Linked DNA regions of Dyadobacter pollutisoli. The protein of the gene in region 1 interacts with the protein of each later gene in a pairwise test. Links are inferred from orthologs where the notes say so. Each region holds a gene or a part of one and is shown on either strand. Other genes may lie near its edges.

Region 1 (3,329 bases):
CTAATATGAAAAGGCACAAATTGAGCCCTTCGATGGAGAAAAAAGTGGAAGAAGCTAAAAGAACCATCGAGGAATTGCGGAAATCAGGAAAAAATGATTTTTTATTTTAATTGATCTTCCAGCTAATCGTATTTTTGCGTGATGCGAAATACTGCTTCTCCGGGAATCTTCACGACGCAATTCTGGCTGCTGGGCCTCAGCTCATTCCTCTTTTCTTCCAGCTTCAACATGCTCATACCCGAACTGCCGGGTTATCTTTCATCCATGGGCGGCGCAGAATACAAAGGTTCTATCATTGGATTATTCACATTGACTGCCGGCTTGTCAAGACCATTCAGCGGCAGACTTACCGACAGAGTCGGTAGGGTACCTGTCATGGCTTTTGGGTCTATTGTCTGCTTTATCTGTGGGTTTCTATATCCAATATTCACGACGGTGATGCCTTTTCTGCTTTTACGGCTCGTTCACGGATTTTCTACCGGGTTCAAACCCACGGGAACTGCGGCATATGTAGCGGACATTGTTCCGGCCAACCGCCGGGGAGAAGCAATGGGAATTCACGGCATGTGTATGGGGGTAGGCTCTGCATTTGGGCCCGCGGTCGGCAGTATGATCAGCATGACATTTTCGTTAAATGCGCTGTTCTACACATCATCGCTTTTTGCATTCCTTTCGATTGCGATCCTTCTAAATATGAAGGAAACGCTGAAGGAAAAGCAGCGGCTCTCAGTCAAATCTTTTCAAATCACCTGGCGCGACGTATTTGAGCCCGATGTATTTAGCCCCGCTCTCATCACTTTTTTATGCTATTTTGGCTTCGGGGCAGTTTCTACGGTTACCCCCGATTTTAGTGATTACCTGGGGCTGCAAAACAAAGGATACTATTTCATGGTCTTCACGATTTTCTCCATTCTTGTGCGTCTTTTTGCAGGGAAAATCTCTGATAAGCATGGCCGTATGCCTGTTACCATTGTAGGGTGCAGCATTTTGATAGTTGCTATGGTCATTACGGGCTATGCGAATTCCATCAGTTTGTTTTTGACGGGCGCAGCATTCTTCGGAGTTTCTATGGGTATACTTTCACCGGTACTTTCAGCATGGACGGTCGATTTGAGTCGGGACGATAACAGAGGTCGGGCGATTGCGACGATGTTCATATCCCTCGAAGCTGGTATCGGGTTAGGTGCGTTTTTGTCTGCTGCGATCTTTGCAAACCAGCGTCATAATCTGGAAAATGTATTTTATTGCATGGCAGGCTTTGCACTGGCGGCATTAATTTATGTTGTGTTCCTATATCAATTTAAAAGACACCGTTCCCGTGCTATTTGAAGATACTTATCAAACCATCGCCGCTCCCACGGAAAGTTTGTTTAAAGATAAAGGAAGTAGATTTTTAGCTTTCGCATACCCCATTCTCAATGATAGCGATGCGAAAACCTATCTGAATGAGCTTCGCGAGCTTCATCCGAAAGCAGTTCACCATTGCTACGCATATCGCTTGGGGACGGACAGGATGAGTTACCGTATGAGCGATGACGGAGAACCTTCGGGTACTGCGGGCAGACCTATTTTAAATACATTGTATTCTAAGAATGTTACGAATATTCTGGTAGTAGTTGTGCGGTATTTCGGCGGTACATTGCTTGGTGTACCGGGACTGATCAATGCTTACAAGCTGGGGACAGAAGGTGCATTGGAAAATGCTGAAATCATAACCAGGCATTTTTTCAGCATTTACAATCTGTCATTTTCTTACATTCAAATGAACGACGTCATGCGGATCGTTAAAGAAATGGATCTGCCGGTTACTGATCAGGTTTTTGAAATGGAATGTCAAATGAATGTGGAAGTCCGTACTACGCTCACCGAGCGTTTTATGGATCGGTGCGAAAAGGTGGAAGGGCTTGTGGTAAGCCTCAAAACCTGATCATTCGTTGTCTTTCAGCATTCTGATGAAATCCTCTTCGTACTCTTTGAGTGCTTTCAGTAGCTCCTTCAATTCCTTTTCTTCCGGCGTACCTTTTTTTGCACCATAAATTTCATCAGCTCTTTCTGATGCTTTCTCGTAGTCACTTTCGTTTATCAGCTTCATCACTTATGGATTTAATATTTTATCAAAAGTATTTATTGTAAAACAATGCACAAAAAAACCGGCCGCGGGGACCGGTTTTTTTCAATTTAGTTCAGATTAAAAACCTATTACGTTATTAGTATCCAGGATTTTGGGTCAATGTAGGCTTTCCGTCCAGCTGACTGTTCAGGATTTCATCCTGAGGAAGCGGGTAGTAAAGGTTTTTGGCAGTGAATGTTTTACCCGACAAATAACCTCTCTTGCTGAATACACGTCCTGATGGCTCTTTTCCAGGTACTGCTTCTTCCGCAGCATATTTGTTAAGCACTTTTTCTGCAATGCCCCAGCGTACCAGGTCGAAGAAACGATGTCCTTCCATTGCAAATTCAAGTCTTTGCTCCATACGTACCGCATTTCTTGCGAAATCAGCACCTTTGGCAGCAAAAGTACCGGCCGCATAGGGCTCAACTTTATAAGTCACAGAAGCATCCTGAACGGATCCTGTTTTTGCACGGTTACGGATCTGGTTAACATATCCCTCAGCCACAGCCAGGTTTCCCAATTCAATTTCGCATTCAGCCAGCCACAACAATACGTGCGACAGCTTGATCATGCGGAAGTTGTTGTTCACGTTCCTTTTGCTGGTAGAGTGGGTAGTACTGTTTTCTTCGGCCAGGTAGTACATCCATTTTTTACCTGTAAACGGACCTGCATATACCTGATCACGGATCCAGGCAGAACCCGGCATCGGGCCCCAATCCAGGAAGTTTACCCCGCGACGTCCAACTGTCCAGTCGAGACGGGGGTCAACAGGTACTGTTTTGTCCAATGTAAATGCAGCTGAACTTACAATTCCCTGATCATTTGGAAGGTCTACTTTATTGTAAGTATCCAACGTTCCGTCAGCGGCTGTACCAATCATTGGCAGCCCGTTTTCTGTTTTGAATGCATTCACGAGGTTATGAGAAGCCTGGTAAAAACCGCAGCATCCACGTCCGGGAGCACCAGCAGAATAGGGCCAGTTCAGGTTGTCACCCGCGTTACCATTGTTACCATTGGTCCCGTCATTTACTGAAAACTGTACCTCGAAAATAGACTCAGAGTTGTTGTTTCCGGTTGTTCTGTAGTTGTCGTGGTAGTTAGCAACCAGTTTCTTGCCTGAGTTGGTTACCACATCATCAAGCAGAGCTTTTGCCTCAGCCCATTTTTTCTCAAACAAGAAAGATTTGGCCAGGAAAGACTTGGCAGCCCATTGTGT
Region 2 (3,372 bases), 2.8 Mb from region 1 along the record:
CTGGGTTTTTCTTTCTTCTATTTCTTTGATGTAATCCTGATAAATATTCATATTCGAAATCTTTTCAAATGTTAAAGGCAGATTTATAAAACGGTCATTAGAGCACTACGAGCCGCTTCTACTCCTTCTTGCATTCGGGCATAATACCCTTCATCATGTCCAAGTTAAAAGCCATAGTAATTAATCAAATTTTGGGAATATCTGTTGTCAATAAAACACGCGAAAGTACGAAATTACAAAATATCCGAAGGCATTCGAATGCTTTTTCACTACTATTTAGCATGATTATATACTAATAGTACGTTTAGATAACCACGTCATAATTTTTTTTGTTCTGCCATCCCCTCCATTTCGGAAATTATTTAAAAATCGTCCGGTAAAAACGTCCTGATCTGCTGAGGTTTAAAATTACCTTTTTTCAGGCGCTTTGATTTTTTGCAGGAATGTGCCCTATATTTGGACATTCAAAGTGGTACCAGATCCCTTAAATCAAAAGTTATGTCAAAAAATCTGGTGATCGTAGAATCACCGGCGAAGGCCAAAACCATTGAAAGTTATTTAGGGCAGGATTTCACTGTCAAGTCCAGTTTTGGACACGTCCGTGACCTTCCTGAACATGATATGGGTGTTGATGTTGAGCATGATTTCCAGCCGTCTTACGAGATTTCATCCGATAAAGTAAAGGTTATTTCTGAGCTGAAAAAGCTTGCCAAAGGCGCCGAAGTGTGGCTGGCAACGGATGATGACCGTGAAGGAGAAGCTATATCATGGCATTTAAAAGAAGCACTCGGCCTGCCGGATGACACCAAACGAATCGTATTCCGTGAGATCACCAAAACGGCTTTGCAGAATGCCATATCAAAACCGAGAATCATCGACGTTGACCTGGTAGACGCCCAGCAGGCAAGAAGGATTCTGGACAGGCTCGTGGGTTATGAACTTTCACCGGTACTTTGGAAAAAAATCAGAATTGGTAAATCCAATCTCTCGGCGGGACGCGTACAATCAGTTGCTGTGCGCATTGTAGTGGAGCGCGAAAGGGAGATTGACGCGTTCAGAAGTAAAAGCAGCTTTAAAATAACTGCTCATTTTGACCTGGGCAACGGCAAAATATTGAATGCCGAACTTGCCAAGAATTTCACGACAGAAGAAGAAGCTTTCAAATTCCTTGAAAGATGCATAGGCGCACAATTCTCTATTAAAAATCTTGAAGTTAAACCAGCCAAAAAAACACCTGCACCGCCATTCACAACTTCTACATTACAACAGGAAGCGTCCAGAAAACTGAGTTTCTCCGTAGCGCAGACCATGACAGTTGCACAGAGGCTCTACGAGGCAGGAAAGATTTCCTACATGCGTACCGACTCGACCAACTTATCGGAAGAAGCACTGGAAAAGGCCAGACAGCAGATTACCGCTGAGTACGGACACGACTACTATAACAAGAGGATTTTCAAGACCAAATCTGAATCGGCGCAGGAGGCTCACGAAGCCATTCGTCCGACTGATTTTTCTACATTATCAGCAAGTAGTGACCGTAATGAGCAACGTTTGTACGAACTGATCTGGAAGCGTGCTATTGCGTCTCAAATGTCGGATGCGCAGCTGGAACGTACCACTGCTACCATTGCTATTTCAACTACGTCCGAAGAACTCATCGCGCAAGGCGAGGTGATCAAGTTTGAAGGATTTTTGAAGGTATACCTGGAATCCAGTGACGACGAAGGCGACGAAGAGCAGAAGGGAATGTTACCCCCATTGAACATTAACCAGATCCTGAATCTGGCGGATATGAAAGCAACTGAGCGCTTTACGAGAAACCCTCCACGCTATACGGAGGCAAGTCTTGTTAAAAAACTGGAAGAAATGGGTATCGGGCGTCCGTCTACCTACGCTCCCACGATTTCGACCATATTAAGAAGAGAATATATTGTAAAGGAAGACCGTCAGGGGACAGAGCGGGAGTTTAAGGAAATGACCCTGACCAATAACGAGATCAAGAGTAAGGTTAACCGGGAAGTTTACGGTTCGGAGAAAGCAAAACTATTCCCTACCAGTACCGGAATGGTGGTTAATGACTTTTTGGTAAGCCATTTCAATGACATTATCGACTACTCGTTTACCGCCAGTGTTGAAAAAGACTTTGACAATATCGCGGAAGGCCATCTTGAATGGCGCCAGATGATCAAGAATTTCTATACGCCATTTCAGAAAAAGGTAGCGGAAGCAAGAGAAGAGGCGATTGATAAAAGCCTTACTTCCAGAGATTTGGGAGAAGATCCTGCGACGGGCAAAAAGGTATCGGTGCGGATCGGTAAGTATGGGCCTTATGTGCAGATCGGTGATGTCGAGGATGAGGAAAAACCCAAATTTGCAAGCCTTCAAAAAGGCCAGCTGATGGAGACCATTACGCTCGACGAGGCATTTGAGCTTTTCAAATTGCCACGTGAAGTAGGTTTGTTTGAAGAGAAAGAACTGATCGTGAATATTGGAAAATTCGGTCCGTACGTAAAGCATGACGGAAAGTATTTTTCCCTTGCACGTACCGACGATCCAATGTCCGTAACCGAAGACCGATTGGTTGAAATCATTGCCGAAAAACGTCTTCAGGATAGCAACAGAACGATCAAGGAATTCGCGGAAGATGCGGAAGCCAAGGTATTGAATGGAAAGTATGGTCCGTATATCGCTTTTGGCAAAAAGAATGTCAAAATTCCAAAAGGAACAGATCCGGCTAGCCTGACTTACGAGGAAGTAGTGAAACTGGCTGCTGAAACTCCTGATAAACCGGCTGGTCGCGGCGCTAAAAAACCTGCAGCAAAAGCACCGGCAGCTAAAAAACCTGCCGCTAAAAAAGCGGTTAAGAAAAGCTGATTGTTTATATGTTATATTTTGCCACGGATTCACCGCAGCAGCGGCCGCAAATCTGCACGAATGCTTTCCGAAAATTTGAATTCGTGTAAATTCGTGAATCCGTGGCAAAACCAATAGATTAACCCCAAAAACGAAACCATGAAAAAACTCGTAGTACTTTCCGGAGCAGGCATCAGCGCTGAGAGTGGTATCAGTACATTTCGTGATAACAATGGTTTGTGGGACAATTACCGCATTGAAGACGTAGCTACGCCTGAGGCCTGGATCAGAAATCAGGAGCTTGTTCTCGATTTTTACAATCAGCGCAGAAAACAGGCAGCAGATGTAAAACCCAATGCGGCACATTATGCATTGGTGGAGCTGGAAAAAGATTTTGACGTTTCGATCATTACACAAAATGTCGATAATCTGCACGAAATCGCCGGTTCTTCGAAAGTAATCCATTTGCATGGCGAGCTTTTCAAATCCAGAAGTACAAAAAACCCCGATCTGGTCTAT

The links.
Region 2: the proteins of ON006_RS22120 (region 1) and topA interact in binary tests that used the Escherichia coli proteins (3 or more experiments, as listed by UniProt). The link is inferred for Dyadobacter pollutisoli from one-to-one orthologs.

What each region holds. Positions count from the first base shown.
Region 1 is NZ_CP112998.1:5,441,834-5,445,162, reverse strand. Bases 124-3,122 are described here. They hold ON006_RS22120 (IMPACT family protein), read left to right. Parts: upstream 124-1,318; coding sequence 1,319-1,927; downstream 1,928-3,122. Other genes in these bases: ON006_RS22110 (RagB/SusD family nutrient uptake outer membrane protein), read right to left, coding at 2,208-3,122; ON006_RS22115 (hypothetical protein), read right to left, coding at 1,928-2,092; ON006_RS22125 (MFS transporter), read left to right, coding at 142-1,329. In the rest of the region: ON006_RS22130 (hypothetical protein), read left to right, coding at 1-110; more of ON006_RS22110, read right to left, coding at 3,123-3,329.
Region 2 is NZ_CP112998.1:2,615,381-2,618,752, forward strand. The notes cover bases 145-3,186. They hold topA (type I DNA topoisomerase), read left to right. Parts: upstream 145-498; coding sequence 499-2,874; downstream 2,875-3,186. Other genes in these bases: ON006_RS10770 (SIR2 family NAD-dependent protein deacylase), read left to right, coding at 3,013-3,186. Also shown: ON006_RS10760 (bifunctional aconitate hydratase 2/2-methylisocitrate dehydratase), read right to left, coding at 1-51; more of ON006_RS10770, read left to right, coding at 3,187-3,372. UniProt on the Escherichia coli protein: Releases the supercoiling and torsional tension of DNA, which is introduced during the DNA replication and transcription, by transiently cleaving and rejoining one strand of the DNA duplex.